Regions from separate parts of the Blautia sp. An46 genome, predicted to be linked through region 3. Evidence: a T-box and tRNA genes for the amino acid it is inferred to sense, from the RefSeq annotation. Region 3 holds a T-box; the other regions hold tRNA genes.

Region 1 (4,327 bases), on a different contig from region 3:
GTGACAAAAGAACAGTTAGATGAAATTGTGAAAAAGTTTCCTACGCCCTTTCACCTATACGATGAAAAAGGCATAAGAGAAAATGCCAGGGCTATGAAGGAGGCTTTTTCCTGGAATAAAGGTTTTAAAGAATACTTTGCTGTAAAAGCAACGCCCAATCCTTTCCTGATTCAGATTCTTCGGGAGTATGGATTCGGATGTGACTGCTCCTCTTATACAGAATTGATGCTGTCTAAGGCCATAGGCTGCACAGGAGAAGACATTATGTTTTCTTCCAACGATACCCCGGCAGAAGAATTCCGGTACGCCTATGAGATGGGAGCGACGATCAATCTGGATGATATTACCCACATTCCTTTCCTGGAAGAAGCCATCGGAACTATTCCAAAGAGAATCAGCTGCCGTTTTAATCCAGGTGGAATCTTTGAGATCAGCAATGGCATCATGGACAATCCGGGAGATGCCAAGTACGGAATGACTCAGGAGCAGCTTTTTGAGGCTTTCCGTATCCTGAAAGCAAAGGGAGCAGAGGAGTTTGGCATCCATGCTTTCCTGGCCAGCAATACTGTGACCAACGAGTATTATCCTATGCTGGCAAAACAGCTCTTTGAACTGGCAGTAAAGCTTCAGAAAGAGACAGGAGCTAAGGTATGCTTTATCAACCTTTCCGGCGGTGTGGGAATTCCTTACCGTCCTGACCAGGAGCCAAATGACATCCGGGCTATTGGCGAAGGCGTCCGGAAAGTTTACGAGGAAGTTCTGGTTCCGGCAGGCATGGGAGACGTGGCTATCTATACAGAGCTGGGCCGTTTTATGATGGGACCTTACGGCTGCCTGGTAACAAAAGCAATCCATGAAAAACATATCTATAAAGAATATATCGGAGTAGACGCCTGTGCGGTAAACCTTATGCGTCCGGCTATGTACGGAGCTTACCATCATATCACAGTTATGGGCAAGGAAGACCAGCCCTGCGACCATAAATATGATATTACCGGTTCCCTCTGTGAAAACAATGATAAATTCGCAGTGGACAGAATGCTGCCGAAAATTGATATGGGAGACCTTCTGGTGATCCATGATACAGGGGCTCATGGCTTTGCTATGGGATATAACTACAATGGCAAATTAAAATCCGCAGAAATCCTGCTGAAAGAAGACGGAACTGCTCAGCTTATCAGAAGAGCGGAGACCCCAAAGGATTACTTTGCCACCTTTGACTGCTTTGATATCTATAAGGAACTGGACTGCAATAAGTAAGAAAAGAGACGAGGACAGTTCTATAGCTGAACTGTTAGGGATTACAGGAGAATTGCAGAAAACACTTGCAATTCTTCTGAATTTGTGATATTCTAACTATCGGTTCAGCAAAAGATGCCGGCGTGTCGGAATGGCAGACGAGGCAGACTCAAAATCTGTTGTGGGCAACCACGTGCGGGTTCAAGTCCCGCTGCCGGCAGTAATTCAGCTCTTTAGCCTTTGGCTAGAGAGCTTTTTTCTTGCACAAAATCCTAAACTACTGGACATTTAAATATTGTTGAACAGAAAAGAACAGTAATCATTCAAATTGCCAAAAAGTATTGGTGATAACTGTTGACAGAAGGATTTGAAAGGTATATATATTATTTAGAAATATTTCTAAATAGTTGCAATCAGGAATTATCTATACGAGGGAGTGGTAGATTGGGATTTGCAGAAACTTTTAAAGCATTATCAGATCCGGCAAGGAGACGGATTCTTGAAATGCTGAAAGACGGGTGTCTTTCGGCAGGGGATATTTCACGGCATTTTGATATGACTCAAGCAACCGTTTCCTATCATCTTAAGATTCTAAAGCAAGCAGATTTGATACGTGAAAAACGAGAAAAGAATTTTATATTCTATGAGCTGAATCTGACTGTTCTGGAAGAAATTATGGTATGGCTGTCAGATTTGAAAGGAGAAACTTGATATGAAAAAATATAGGAGAACGATTATTTTAACTACATTTCTTACGGGGCTGCCGATTTTGATCGGACTGATTTTATGGAGTAAACTTCCAGATTCCATTGCGACTCACTGGGGTGCAAATGGACAGGCAAATGGATGGTCCAGTAAAGCATCAACAGTATTTTTTTTGCCATGTATTTTGATAATCATACATCTTTTTTCAGTTTTTCTAACTTTGAACGATCCTAAAAAAACAAATATTCATAAAAAACCAATGACGTTGATATTCTGGATTGTTCCCGTTATCTCGATTTTAATGAATGGAATAACCTATTTGATTGCACTTGGAATAAAAGTAAATATTTCGGCTGCAGTTTCCATTTTGATGGGGACTTTATTTATTCTTCTTGGCAACTATTTGCCAAAGCTCCGACAAAATTATACAATCGGTATCAAATTACCTTGGACATTATGTAGTGAAGAAAATTGGTACCGGACACACCGATTAGGCGGAAAACTTTTTATTTTAGGCGGCATTTTAGTTGCCTTAGATGGTGTTGCAGGTATCTGGCTGGGCGATACGCTTATATTCACTACAATGATCGGCATCCTGCTTATCTGTGTTGCCATATCGGTAGGGTATTCTTTCTGGTTATTTAAAAAAGGAATATGATTCACATGTCCATACTGTTGTTGTATTCATCACTGATATGACCGAATGCAATGGGCAGGGGAAGAATATATCCTGGAGAATTTGATGGACGAAGTGAACTTAGAAAACTGTTTGGGAGAAAATTATGACCAGGAGGAGGTATACTGGATGGGATATGTGTACCGATACTGGCATTTTTATACTGGTGAAAGTAGCAGACAGATTTATTCTCAGGCTGACAGACCGTTGATGAGAAGCTGTTATCTGGGATTTCACACCTTAGACCCAGCGATGGCTGTTGAAGATTTAAAAGAGATATACAATCAAAAACAAGAAAGTAAGAATCGTTAGTTATACAAACAGCAAGGGAGCTGTTGCATTATTCAAAATCGAGAATATTTATACCGTTTATTCTTGATATATGAACTAATGCGACTGCTCCTTTTGCTTTTAAGAGAGAAAGATAGACTTTAAGTGGAAAATGGTAATCATAAGATAAGATTTTTAAATGGATTTAACTTTTTTACTTCCTATTTTCGTGTTACAATAAAAACAATGAACAGAAAGAAGGGACTTTATGAATTGGTACAGTAAAACAGGTCTTGTTCTGGAAGGAGGCGGCATGCGAGGGGCCTTTACTGCCGGCGTGCTGGATTTTTTTCTGGATAAGGACATTTTTTTTCATACCTGCATAGGCGTATCGGCGGGAGCCTGTCATGCCTGCAGTTATCTTTCCAAACAGAGAAGGAGAGGTTTTGAGACAAATACAGACTATTTAGATGATGAAAACTACTGTAGTTTTAAAAGCCTGGTGAAGACAGGAGACATGTTTGGCGTGGATATGTGCTACAGGAAAATTCCTGAGGAATTAAATCCTTATGACTATGAAGCCTATGACAAGAATCCTACAGACTTTTATGCGGTAGTTACTAACTGCCATACAGGAAAGGCAGAATATAAAAAGCTGGATGACATGCATAAAGGAATCCATTATGTCCGGGCATCCAGTTCACTTCCTCTTTTGTCCAGAACAGTCTGGATTAAAAATAAGCCTTATCTGGACGGAGGAGTCTCGGACTCCATACCGGTCAGAAAATCTCAGGAACTGGGGAATGAAAAGACAGTGGTTGTTCTTACAAGAGACCGAAGCTATAGAAAGGGGCCGAACAAGGCGATGCCTCTTATCCGGCTTCGATATCAGAAAGAATTTCCAAAACTTGTGGAACGAATGAAAGATCGGCATATCCGTTATAACGAAACACTGGATTACCTGTATCAGGAGGAAGAGAAGGGAAATGTATTTATTATCTGTCCTGAAAAGCCAGTAGAGATTGGAAGAGTGGAAAAGGACAGAGAAAAGCTGGAGGCTCTTTATCAGGAGGGATACCGTACAGCGGAGAAAGAATACGAGAAACTGCAAGAATTTCTCGGCAGTCCTGAAATGTCCGAGGAGGGAAACAGTTCCCCGGGCTGACCCAGAAAGAATGAAGAAACAGGAGGAGAAAAAAGTAATGGGAATTACAACATTTGCCGCTATTGATGTAGGTTCCTATAACGTATGTATGGACATATATGAAATGTCCCCCAGAATAGGAATCCGCCAGATAGATGAGGTGCGGCAGAGACTCGAATTGGGAAGAGACACCTATGGGAAAGGAAAGATTACTTTCGATACGGCTACACAGCTTTGTCATATTCTCAGGGACTTTTCTCATATTATGGAAGGCTATCAGGTAGAAAACTACA
Region 2 (4,327 bases), on a different contig from region 3:
TGCACAGGTATCTACCATTTTATAAGAAGCGGTAATTCCCCATTCTTTTCTCAGTTTATGGATTTCCTCTGCCGTCCTGCCAGTAAGCTGTCCGATCACATTATCCGGGAACTCGATTCTTTTTGCCTCTCTCAGCAATTCTTCTGTCAGCTCCTGGTCTTTTAAAGCATTTTCCATTTCTACCAGGATAGCCAGCTTATCAATAAACCAGATATCAATTTTGGTGATATCATGAATAGCCTCGTAAGAAATGTTTCTTCTGATTGCTTCTGCAATCCTCCAGATACGCATGTCATCTACAATATGAAGTTCTTCCAGCAGTTCTTCCTCTGTGAGACCAGTAAAATCATAGGACATCAGAGAGTCCACATGCTGTTCCAGAGAACGGATGGCTTTCATCAGAGCGCCTTCAAAATTATTGCAGATACTCATAACCTCGCCAGTAGCTTTCATCTGGGTGGTAAGAGTTCTCTTGGCGCTGATAAATTTATCAAAAGGCAGTCTCGGGATCTTCACCACACAGTAGTCCAGCATAGGCTCAAAACTTGCATAGGTCTTTCCTGTGATGGCATTCTTAATCTCATCCAGGGTATATCCCAGAGCAATCTTTGCAGCTACTTTCGCAATTGGATATCCAGTAGCTTTGGAAGCCAGCGCAGAAGAACGGGATACACGTGGGTTTACTTCGATTACGCAATACTCAAAGCTTTCAGGGTTCAGGGCATACTGTACATTACAGCCTCCTGTGATCCCCAGCTCTGTAATGATATTCAGGGCAGAAGTTCTCAGCATCTGGTATTCTTTATCTCCCAGAGTCTGAGAAGGAGCTACGACGATACTGTCTCCTGTATGAACACCTACAGGGTCAATATTTTCCATGTTGCAGACTGTAATACAGTTTCCTGCACTGTCCCGCATTACTTCATATTCGATTTCTTTCCAGCCGGCAATACAGCGCTCCACCAGAACCTCTCCCACACGTGAAAGACGGAGACCGTTCTCCAGGATCTCAATAAGCTCTTCTTCATTATTGGCAATACCGCCGCCGCTGCCTCCCAGAGTATAAGCAGGACGAAGCACCACCGGATAACCAATCTTATTACTGAAAGCCACACCGTCTTCCACATTCCGTACTACCAGAGAAGCAGCAATGGGCTCTCCGATTTTTTCCATGGTGTCTTTAAATTCCTGACGGTCCTCTGCTTTCTTGATAGTCTCGGAAGTAGTTCCGATCAGGCGGACATTGTGCTCTTTTAAGAAGCCTCTCTCTTCCAGCTCCATAGCAAGATTCAGTCCTGCCTGTCCTCCAAGGGTAGGAAGCACGCTGTCCGGTTTTTCTTTCAGGATCAGCTGCTCTACAACTTCTACTGTAAGAGGCTCGATATAAACTTTATCTGCAATATCTTTATCTGTCATAATGGTGGCAGGGTTGGAGTTCAGCAGAACAACCTCGACTCCCTCTTCCTTGAGAGAACGGCATGCCTGGGTTCCTGCATAGTCAAACTCTGCTGCCTGTCCGATTACAATAGGGCCGGAACCGATCATCAATACTTTTTTAATATCCGGATTTCTTGGCATTACTCTGTCACCTCCATCATTTTAATGAAACGGTCAAATAAGTAGCCGGAGTCCTGAGGACCAGGGCAGGCTTCTGGATGAAACTGTACAGTAAAAATATTTTTTCCTACATATTTCAATCCTTCATTCGTCTTGTCATTTACATTTTCAAAAGCCGGAACTGCGATTTCCGGATTCAGAGTTTCTGTATCTACTACATAACCATGGTTCTGAGAGGAGATGTATACTCTTCCTGTTTCCAGGTCTTTTACCGGGTGGTTTCCGCCTCTGTGGCCGTATTTCATTTTCTTAGTATCTGCACCTGTGGCCAGAGCCATAAGCTGATGTCCAAGGCAGATAGCAAAAATCGGCACCTGAGAGTCATACAGTTTTTTGATTTCTTTAATGATCTCTGTACATTCCTTGGGATCTCCAGGTCCGTTGGAAAGCATAATGCCGTCCGGCTGGTCCTTCAGGATTTCCTCTGCCTTTGTAAAGGCCGGATAAATAGTAACCTGGCATCCTCTCTTATTTAAGGACTCTGCGATATTCTCCTTGGCGCCAAAGTCCATAAGAGCTACCTTGGGGCCCTTGCCTTTGAGAACGGATTTTTCCTCGCAGGTAACTTTCTCCACCACTTTTCCTGTGGTATATGCATGAAGTTTTGGAATTACTTCCTCCAGTTTAAAGTCCGGATCCGTAGTGATCATACCATTCATGGTCCCCTTCTCCCTGAGGATTTTCGTAAGGGCCCTGGTATCGATTCCTGCAATACCTGGTATGTCATATCGTTTCAAAAAGTTCTGAATTGTATCTTCACAGCGGAAGTTGCTTGGAATACGGGATAATTCTCTTACAATATATCCGTCGGGCCATGGTCTCAAAGATTCCTGGTCCTCATAGCAGATGCCATAATTGCCAATTAAAGGATATGTCATGCAGACTGCCTGTCCGGCATAAGAAGGGTCTGTAAGTACTTCCAGATAACCAGTCATAGATGTGTTAAAAACAATCTCACTGATGACTTCTTTTCTGGAGCCAATGCTGGTACCTGTAAAGACAGTTCCGTCTTCCAGTATCAAAAATGCTTTCATTCTCTCACCTGTCTCCCTTTCTGTTTTTATTTATGTTTTCATAATGCCAGGTAAAAAGGTCATGTATTTCAGACTTTCATGAAAATCCATGAATCCGGGGCCTCAAAAACGTCCCTGACACTGCTGCTTCCTAAAAAGCCCTAAAATTCCCCAAATTGTAAAAAGTGTATCATAATGCACTATTTTTTTCAACCTTTTTTGCAGAATCAATTTCGTAAAACTTTTTTCATTTTTTTCTTGACAATTTAGTACAAATCGTATAATATATATTTTGCGCTTACGAAAACGCAAAAATTCATAAAAATGCAGGAGTGGCGGAATTGGCAGACGCGCAGGCTTCAGGTGCCTGTGGTAGCAATATCGTGTGGGTTCAAGTCCCATCTCCTGCACGCTTTGAGAATCTCAGTTATCAGATACTGAGATTCTTTTTCGTTCCACAGAAAATTCCCCGGACTACCCTATAAAAAACCTCCGAGCTATCCTTAAAATCCCAGATATTCCTATAAGCTTTCACTTTTTTCAAACTTTCAAAAACCTTTGGTTAATTCTGAAAATAAATTTCAAATTTTCTGTTGACATTTATCTCTTTATCGTGTATTATATGTTTTGTGCTCAGGAGCACACAATAAAATATCAGAAATGCAGGAGTGGCGGAATTGGCAGACGCGCAGGCTTCAGGTGCCTGTGGTAGCAATATCGTGTGGGTTCAAGTCCCATCTCCTGCATCTTTTTTTTGCTACGATTTAGCTCAGCACAGAGAATATAAAAATAGCCTCAGGGAAGTTTACTTACCTGGGGCTATTTCTATATTCTCGTATTGAGCGTTTCGCTCAAGCTATCCGCTTCTTTTAATGCATCTCCAGCTGAGGCATCTCCTGTCCTCTCAGAAGGATCTTAGGTCCTCCTGTGTGCTGGATATATTCTTTTGTAATGATTACTTCTCCGATGCTGTCATCCTTGGGGATTTCATACATGATATCCAGCATATATTCCTCCAGTATTGCTCTCAGTGCTCTTGCGCCTGTGTGTTTCTCCATGGCTTTATCTGCAATGGCCTCTAATGCTCCCTGTTCAAACTCCAGCTTTACCTCATCCATAGCCAGAAGCTTCTGATACTGTTTCAGGATAGCATTTTTTGGCTCCTTAAGGATTTCTACCAGCATATCCCGGGTAAGTCCCTTTAATGCGAAGATAACAGGAAGACGGCCTAAAAATTCCGGGATCATTCCGAATTTTCTCAGATCATCTACCGTTACCTTCTCCAAAAGGCTGTCATCATGGTCATATTTATCCTTCAGATCCGCCTGAAATCCAATGGATGCAGTCTTATTCAGACGTTCTTTTATGATTTCTTCCAAATCCGGAAATGCGCCGCCGCAGATAAATAAAATATTTTTTGTATCTACTGTTGTAAGAGGAACCATAGCATTTTTACTGTTTGCGCCCACCGGTACCTCTATCTCGCTTCCTTCCAAAAGCTTCAGCATTCCCTGCTGAACGGCTTCGCCGCTGACATCTCTCTGGTTAGTATTTTTCTTCTTGGCAATCTTATCAATCTCATCAATAAAGATAATTCCGTGCTCTGCTTTCTCTACATCATTATCGGCGGCAGCCAGAAGCTTGCTGACTACGCTTTCGATATCGTCACCGATATAACCAGCCTCTGTAAGTGAGGT
Region 3 (4,327 bases):
ACCCTTTCCTGAACTAGACCGTGAAATTCTGCTGGGAATCGGGGTACAGGATTCCTGATTGAACCATGACAATATAATATACTTACCCAGGGAGCCGATAGGGTGTGAATACCTCCGTTTCTGAGCCTTGCAGAAAGGAGGCGGTTTTTATGAGTACATATGAGGAATTAAGCCTGATTGTAAGCACTGCTTTACTGATTGTCGCCATTCTGAATTTTACACATAGAAAATAGCACCCCCGCTCTGGTAAAGTAAAGGTGCTATTCTCAGTACAATATTTCGCCGGAAACGGATAGGTGTGAACTATCGTATCGGCTTCCTTGTTAAGTATATTATATGTCAAGCAGAAAATTTTTTCAACCATAAGATTTTCCTCTCATTCCCACGCCCTGGCCGGACCGAATGAACAGAAAGACGCCAAAGAATTTGATTAGTATCATTAATGAATATAAAAGAAGCCGGGTTCCCAATTTAAGCGGGTTCCCGGCTTTCTGTTTCTTATTTCATTACTATGTTAATAATCTTCTTAGGAACATAGATTTCTTTTATCACGTTTCCTGTCAGCTTATCGGCAATCGCTTCTTTTCCTGCGGCAATAGCCTCTTCTTTGGAAGCTTCTGCACTGATGCTGATAACGGCTCTTGTCTTTCCGTTGATCTGTACAGGAATCTCGATCTCGTCATCTTTCATAGCTTCCTCATCAGCTTCCGGCCACTGGGTATGGAATACAGAATCCTCATGGCCGTATTCCTGCCACAGCTCTTCTGCCACATGAGGAGCAAATGGAGCCAAGAGCTGGATAAAGGTTTCGATAGTCTTTCTGTCGATTCCTCCTGTTTTCTTCGCCATATCAATGAGCTTGTTATTGTACTCCATGAAACCGGAGATAACTGTGTTCAGGCTGAAGCTTTCCAGACGCTGCGTAACGTCATAAACCAGTTTATGGCGAAGCTTCACCATTTCTTTTGTCTCAGCTACATTTGCATCTTTGCTGTCCATGGCCAGTTTCCAGAAACGGTTCAGGAAACGGTAAACGCCGTCGATTCCTCTATCATCCCATTCTGCATCCAGTTCCGGCGGACCTACGAAAAGTTCGTAAAGTCGCAGAGAGTCACAGCCATAGTCTCTTACCAGATCATCTGGAGAAACCACATTGCCTTTTGACTTACTCATCTTAATACCGTTCTTGCCGGTGATCATACCCTGGTTAAACAGCTTCTGGAATGGTTCGTCAAAATCGATCACGCCGATATCATAGAGGAACTTGGTATAGAAACGGGAATACAGCAGATGAAGAACTGCATGCTCTACACCGCCGATATACATATCTACTGGAAGGTATTTGTCTGCTTTTTCTCTGGATACCAGTTCTTTGTCGTTTTTGTTATCCACATAGCGGAGGAAATACCAGGAAGAACCTGCCCACTGAGGCATGGTATTGGTCTCTCTCTTGGCTGGAGAACCACAGCATGGGCAAGTGGTGTTTACCCACTCATCAATAGCAGCCAGAGGAGATTCTCCTGTGCCGGTAGGCTCATAGGATTCTACTTCTGGAAGAGTCAGAGGAAGCTGGTCTTCCGGAACCGGTACGTTTCCGCATTTTGGACAGTGGATGATGGGAATAGGCTCGCCCCAGTAACGCTGACGGGAGAATACCCAGTCACGAAGCTTATAATTTACTGTCTTTCTTCCGATTCCCATCTTCTCGATCATTTCAGGAGCTTCTTTCTTCAGAACTGCAGATTCCATGCCGTTCCAGTCTCCGGAGTTGATCATAGTTCCGGAAGCTTCTGTATAAGCCTCTGTCATATTTTCGATTTCTTTTCCGTCCTTAGCGATTACCTGGATGATCGGAATATTGAATTTTGTTGCAAATTCAAAGTCACGGTCATCATGAGCCGGTACACACATGATAGCTCCTGTACCATAATCAGCCAGTACGTAATCAGAAAGCCAGATAGGCACTTTCTTTCCATTAAGTGGATTGATGGCGTAGGTTCCTGTGAATACGCCGGTCTTTTCTTTATCCTGAAGACGGTCTACATTAGATTTCATAGAAGCATCATAGATGTATTTTTCTACAGCTTCCCTTGTCTCCTCTGTAGCCAGGCTCTTTGCCAGAGCATGCTCAGGAGCCAGAACCATGAAGGTTGCTCCATGGAGAGTATCCGGTCTTGTAGTATACACAGTGATTTTCTCATCTCTGCCTTCTACCGGGAAATCCACCTCTGCGCCGTAGGATTTTCCGATCCAGTCGGTCTGCATCTTCTTAACCTTTTCCGGCCAGTCCAGTTTGTCCAGGTCATTTAAAAGACGGTCTGCATATTTGGTAATGCGGAGCATCCACTGACGAAGGTTTTTCTTGGTTACTTCTGCACCGCAGCGCTCACATTTACCGTTTACTACCTCTTCATTTGCCAGACCAGTCTTACAGGAAGGACACCAGTTAATGGGGAATTCCTTCTCATAGGCCAGGCCTTCTTTAAACATTTTTACAAAGATCCACTGAGTCCATTTGTAGAAATTAGGATCTGTAGTATTTACCTCTCTGTCCCAATCATAGATTGCAGCGATATCCTGAATCTGTTTCTTGATATTTTTCACATTTTCTGCAGTAGATTTTGCAGGATGTACGCCCATCTTAATGGCATAGTTTTCTGCCGGAAGACCAAAAGCATCCCAGCCCATAGGATGGATCAGATAATATCCATGCATTAATTTGTAACGGCTCCAGACGTCAGAGATTACATAACCTCTCCAGTGTCCTACGTGAAGTCCGTTTCCTGATGGATATGGAAACATATCCAGGCAATAATATTTTGGCTTTTTGCCGTCATCTACGTTCACTGGTTTTTCATCCCAGATCTTACGCCATTTTGCTTCAATGGCCTTATGATTATATGGTACTGCCATTTTCTTTTCCTCCTTATTCTTTCTGCCGGTTTCTGATCGTATCGGCAATACAAAAAGCCCTCTCTTCTCCAGCTAGAGACGAAAGGGCTTAAATTCCGTGGTACCACTCTAATTCACAGGTTTAAATTATTCTGTGCACTCATTTTTTCTGTAACGGGAAATCCCGCCCGCATCTACTGATCCGCCAATGGGGAAAGTTCGATTTGGGAACTCCGAGGCCAGTTGGGAAGCTTACGTGACTGCCTTGCACCAGACGGCAGCTCTCTTGACACGCAGGGTTTCTTAATAATCCTCTTCACAGTTTTTAGTTTATAAAACTATTACACATTTTACTCAGGGATTTTCCATTTGTCAACCCCTGAACGAGATTTCTTCCCGTTCGAAAAAGGAAAATCATCCCTCTTCTTCCCCGGAAGTCTCTTCCTCTGTCTGTACCTGCTTAGTTTCCGCTTCCCGGCCTTCAAGCTGGGTAACAGTACAGATGGATTCTTCTTCCTCATACCTGAGAGAAATCTGGTCTCCGGTATCATAGCCTACGATTTCCGGGAACTCTGTTACCGGAATATCAAAAATCAGCTCCTGTCCTTCCAGTGTAATGTAGAAATGAGAGTTTCCATCCAGCACAGCCTGGGCCATGCGGTATATGACGCCCTCTGCACTGAGGTCACTGTCTGAAGCTCCGCTGACTTCAATACCGCTGCTTTTCAGCAGTTCCACATAATTCTCCTCGCATTCCTGAACCGTATCTCCGATGGCTACATTCTGATATTTCTGAACATTGACCATGGCATATTTCTTCACCAGACCGGCTCCGTCCTTTAAAGCCATGAAATAAGTGGGCTGGTCAGAGATGTTCAGAAGAAGGGGAAATGCCGCTGTATACTTCAGGTTCTGCACCTGTCCTTCTGCAGAGTCCATGGCGGACCGCTCCTGAGCGCCTTCACAGGCATAGTATCTGGTCTCCATAGTCCTCTGGTTCATAAGGACAAATCCCACATTGGATTTATCTCCGCTCACAGAGGTCACCCCTGTGTAAACCCACACATCATCATCAAGGGCCAGATAATTATATCCTTCTGTAGTCTGAAGGCATCCCTTCTGTCCCAGCACACTGTTAAAGAATCCATTCTGCAGCATGCCATGATAATTATACAGTTCCACCAGAAGATCTGCCGGATATGCCCGGTCTACCCATTTGGGACAGTCTTCGATCTTCAGGTCCTGGCATTCTCCTGTCTGGGCATTGCATAGTACCACTCTGCCTATGGTCTGGCCTCCAAAAAGACCGATGTTAAACTTCTTTACCGGACAGATCCAATAAGGAGTTCCGTCATCATCAATCTCAAAACTTATCTGGTCAAACATATAGGTAGGATATTTAAATCTCAAATGCCGGTAAATATTTCTGTTGAAG
Region 4 (4,327 bases), on a different contig from region 3:
GAGATAACAGAAATACAGAAGGTGACACAAAGATGTTTGGAGAAAACCATGCACATATATTTATGAATGCTCTGGACTATCGTCAGGCAGTGAAAGACCATGAAAAGGCTCCTGATGAAAAACTGATCAGAGAGCATCTAAAAGCCTATCAGGAAAAAAATGTGTCTTTTGTGAGAGACGGCGGAGATTATCTCCGCGTCTCTCAAAGAGCCAGAGAAATCGCCCCAGAGTATGGGATTGATTACAGAACTCCTGTTTTTGCAATCCATAAGAAAGGGCATTATGGGGGAATCGTAGGCAGGGCTTTCGAAACCATGAAAGAATATACGGCTCTGGTCAGAGAGGTTAAGAGAGAGGTTGGTGATTTCATTAAGATCATGACCACTGGTATCATGGACTTTGATACAGATGGTTCTATAACAGGCACCGCTCTTTCTTTTGAGGAAGTCAGAGAAATGGTCCATATTGCCCACGAAGAGGGATTCTCGGTCATGTCCCATACTAATGGGGCAAAGGCCGTAAAAGAAGCGGCCATGGCAGGCGTAGACAGCATTGAACATGGCAATTATGCAGACGAAGAGGCTGTGAAGATCATGGCAGAGCAGGGAACAATCTGGGTCCCCACGATCACTGTAGTGAAAAATCTCATTGGAAAAGGTCGTTTTTCCGACCAGGTTCTTTTACAGATCTGGGAAAAGGGAAAGACGAATATAAGAAAAGGTTATGAGGCAGGGGTGGAACTTGCCCTGGGCAGTGATGCAGGAGCCTATCTGGTTCCCCATGGGCAGGGAATCTTGGATGAGTGGGCCTGTTTCAAGGAAATCCTGGGAGACAAAGAGGATTTAAAGGAACGTCTTTTAAGGGGAGAAAACCTTATTCAGGGAAAATTCCGGAAAGTTTAAAAAATTAAAAAAATTTTTTTGAAAAAAGTATTGACGAATCCAAAAATCTCTGCTATACTTTCACTTGTCGCTGAGGAGTGCTGAAAACGACAGACAAGCGGGAGTGCTGGAATTGGCAGACAGGCAAGACTAAGGATCTTGTGGGTGTATGCTCGTGTGGGTTCAAGTCCCATCTCCCGCAGTAAGAAATCCCCTTATTTTTAAGGGGATTTTTCTTATGTATAAACATAAGGTGATCAAAAAAGTAATCAACAGAGTAATCCGTTACAAATTTAAACTTAAAAATATATAGGAGGAAATCTTGTATATGTAGCTAAAGAGTTAATACAAGAGCAGAAACAATTTTGTAGTCTTGCTTTTGCATTAGCTCTTTATTTATTCACAGATATTGCCGAAACAAAGGAGGAATCAGGATGCTGACTATAGGCTGTCATTTATCCTCTGCCAAAGGATACAGAGCCATGGCAGAGGATGCAGAAAAAATACAGGCCAACACTTTTCAGTTTTTCACCAGAAACCCCAGAGGAGGAAAGGCTAAGACAATTGATCCGGAAGATGTAAAGGCTTTTCATGCAAAAGCTTCTGAACTGGGAATCCAGAAGATACTGGCCCACGCTCCTTATACCCTGAATGCCTGTTCACCGGATGAGAAGGTCCGGGAATTTGCTTACCTTACAATGACAGATGATCTGAAGAGAATGGAATATACCCCTGGAAACTGCTATAACTTTCATCCGGGAAGCCATGTGAAACAGGGGGCCGAAAAGGGAATCCAGCTGATTGCGGATATGCTGAATCAGATTCTCTGTCCTGAGCAGAGCACTACGGTGCTTCTGGAGACCATGGCAGGAAAGGGCAGTGAAATCGGGAGAAACTTTCAAGAGATTCGGGAGATCCTGGACCGGGTAGAGCTACAGGAAAAAATGGGGGTATGCCTGGATACCTGCCATGTCTATGATGGAGGCTACGACATTGTAAATAATCTGGAAGGAGTTCTGGATGAATTCGACAAAGTAATCGGCCTTACACGGCTTAAGGCCATCCATTTAAACGACAGTATGTACGGACTGGGGAGCCATAAGGACCGTCATGCCAGAATAGGTGAAGGAAAAATCGGAAAAGAAGCTATGGTCAGGATTATCAACCATCCAGCCCTTAGAAATCTTCCTTTTTATCTGGAGACTCCAAATGACCTTAGCGGTTATGCAGCAGAAATCAACTTCCTGCGCAGTGCATGGAAAGAATCGTGAGAAAAATCAGAAATCCACATTTGTTGGAACTTTTTGAAAAGAAAAGAAGGAAATCTGCGGGAAAACGGTAATATAATTATCAGAGGATATGACTCGAGAGAGGACGGTGACCTGTGGATGAATATTCGTGAAGAAATGGAAGCCAAAGAGTTGGAATTTCTCAGCCCTTATGCTGCCTGCAGCGTGAATTCCCGGGGAAGAGACAAGGAGGAGACAGAATGTGATATTCGGACCGCTTATCAAAGAGATCGTGACCGGATACTCCACAGCAAATCTTTCCGGAGAATGAAAGATAAGACTCAGGTCTTTCTGGCGGCCCAGGGAGATCACTATCGGAACCGGCTGACACATACTCTGGAAGTTTCGCAGATTGCCAGGACGATTGCAAAGGCTCTGTATCTGAATGTGGATCTGGTAGAGGCCATTGCTCTTGGCCACGACCTTGGGCATACGCCTTTTGGGCACGCCGGTGAAAAGGTATTGGATCGGGTCTGCCCTCTGGGTTTTTCCCACGTCAGCCAAAGCCTCAGGGTAGTGGAAAGACTGGAAAAAAGTGGGAGAGGACTGAACCTGACCTGGGAGGTACGGGACGGGATCATTAACCACAGGACCAGCGGAAAGCCTCATACTCTAGAAGGACAGGTTGTTCGATACAGTGATAAGATTTCTTACATACATCATGATATGGATGATGCTCAGCGGGCAGGGATTATTTCGGAAGATAATATTCCCATTACTCTTCGGATGCTTTTGGGAGAGAATACCAAAGAACGGCTGAATACCTTTGTCCATGACATTGTGGAGCACAGCAGGGGGAAAGAAAGGATTTCCATGTCCCCGGAGATTGAAGAGGGACTTCGGGATCTTAGAAGTCTGATGTTTCAGGATGTTTATCTGAATCCTGTGGCGAAAAGCGAAGAAAAAAAGGCAGAACACGTAATTGAGGAATTATATACATATTACAGGAAATTTCCGGAAAAAATGTCAGAAGAATACCAGTGGCTCATGGAAGAGGGCGAGCCTGAAGAACGGGTGGTCTGCGACTATATTTCAGGTATGACTGACCAGTATTCCCTGGAAAAATTCAAAGATATTTTTATTCCGAAAGGATGGAGAGGACGGGTAAAGAGATAGTGGAAAAGAGGGATCAAAATGTATTATTCGGATGATGTTATTGAAGAAGTCCGCATGAAAAACGATATTGTAGATGTGATCTCCGGATATGTAAAGCTCCAGCGAAAGGGCAGCTCCTATTTTGGCCTTTGTCCTTTTCATAACGAGAAATCGCCTTCTTTTTCCGTAAGTCCGGGAAAACAGATGTATTACTGTTTTGGCTGCGGTGCAGGAGGCAATGTATTCACTTTTTTGATGGAATACGAAAATTTTACTTTTGTGGAAGCAGTTAAATATCTGGCTGACCGGGCGGGAGTCCGTCTGCCACAGGCAGAGTATTCGCCTGAGGCCAGAAGGGCGGCAGACTTGAAATCCAGACTTCTGGAAATCAATAAGAAGGCAGCCGCATTCTATTATTATCAACTGAAAAGTGAAAAGGGAATACAGGGAATGGAATACCTGAAAAGGAGAGAGCTTTCCGATGAGACTATTAAAAAGTTTGGACTGGGATGTTCTCCCCGGTATTCCGGAGCCCTGTATAAATATCTGAAAGGCCAGGGATATTCAGATGAACTGCTGAAAGAATCCGGACTTTTTAATATAGATGAACGCCGTGGGATGCAGGACCGGTTCTGGAACCGGGTCATGTTTCCCATTATGGATGTGAACAGCCGGGTTATTGGCTTTGGCGGACGGGTTATGGGTCAGGGAGAACCTAAATATCTGAACTCGCCGGAAACAAAGATTTTCGATAAAAGCCGGAACCTGTACGGACTGAATGTAGCCAGAACTTCCAGAAAGCCCTATTTGATCATCTGTGAGGGGTATATGGATGTGATTTCTATGCACCAGGCAGGTTTTACCAATGCGGTGGCTTCTCTGGGCACGGCTTTAACATCGGGACATGCCAGTTTGATGAGCCGGTACACCAAAGAAGTTCTGCTTACCTATGACAGTGACGAGGCAGGACAGAAGGCGGCTCTGAGGGGAATTCCTATTCTGAGAGCGGCAGGAATCCGTCCCAGAGTGGTAAACCTGGCTCCTTACAAAGACCCAGATGAA

What was found. A T-box is a leader RNA that pairs with one kind of tRNA and senses whether it is charged. The one in region 3 lies ahead of leuS (leucine--tRNA ligase), so its partner is inferred to be a tRNA-Leu.
Region 1: it has a tRNA-Leu gene. The T-box ahead of leuS (leucine--tRNA ligase) is inferred to sense a tRNA for this amino acid. The anticodon was not compared.
Region 2: it has a tRNA-Leu gene. The T-box ahead of leuS (leucine--tRNA ligase) is inferred to sense a tRNA for this amino acid. The anticodon was not compared.
Region 4: it has a tRNA-Leu gene. The T-box ahead of leuS (leucine--tRNA ligase) is inferred to sense a tRNA for this amino acid. The anticodon was not compared.

Annotation. Positions count from the first base shown of each region.
Region 1 covers NZ_NFIF01000001.1:291,947-296,273, forward strand. The annotation lists gene B5G00_RS01365 (diaminopimelate decarboxylase family protein) at 1-1,260, shown strand, start outside; tRNA gene B5G00_RS01370 (tRNA-Leu) at 1,377-1,459, shown strand; gene B5G00_RS01375 (autorepressor SdpR family transcription factor) at 1,684-1,950, shown strand; gene B5G00_RS01380 (SdpI family protein) at 1,952-2,602, shown strand; gene B5G00_RS01385 (hypothetical protein) at 2,687-2,932, shown strand; gene B5G00_RS01390 (patatin-like phospholipase family protein) at 3,159-4,055, shown strand; gene B5G00_RS01395 (Ppx/GppA phosphatase family protein) at 4,093-4,327, shown strand, end outside.
Region 2 covers NZ_NFIF01000001.1:34,217-38,543, reverse strand. The annotation lists gene carB (carbamoyl-phosphate synthase large subunit) at 1-1,578, opposite strand, end outside; gene B5G00_RS00140 (carbamoyl phosphate synthase small subunit) at 1,578-2,651, opposite strand; tRNA gene B5G00_RS00135 (tRNA-Leu) at 2,957-3,040, shown strand; tRNA gene B5G00_RS00130 (tRNA-Leu) at 3,293-3,376, shown strand; gene clpX (ATP-dependent Clp protease ATP-binding subunit ClpX) at 3,500-4,327, opposite strand, start outside.
Region 3 covers NZ_NFIF01000008.1:24,829-29,155, forward strand. The annotation lists gene B5G00_RS07930 (GNAT family N-acetyltransferase) at 1-58, shown strand, start outside; gene leuS (leucine--tRNA ligase) at 499-2,913, opposite strand; T-box leader at 2,985-3,221, opposite strand; gene B5G00_RS07940 (hypothetical protein) at 3,307-4,327, opposite strand, start outside.
Region 4 covers NZ_NFIF01000002.1:159,555-163,881, reverse strand. The annotation lists gene B5G00_RS02705 (alpha-L-rhamnosidase) at 1-7, shown strand, start outside; gene B5G00_RS02700 (amidohydrolase family protein) at 33-902, shown strand; tRNA gene B5G00_RS02695 (tRNA-Leu) at 1,000-1,083, shown strand; gene B5G00_RS02690 (deoxyribonuclease IV) at 1,316-2,152, shown strand; gene B5G00_RS02685 (deoxyguanosinetriphosphate triphosphohydrolase) at 2,270-3,286, shown strand; gene dnaG (DNA primase) at 3,305-4,327, shown strand, end outside.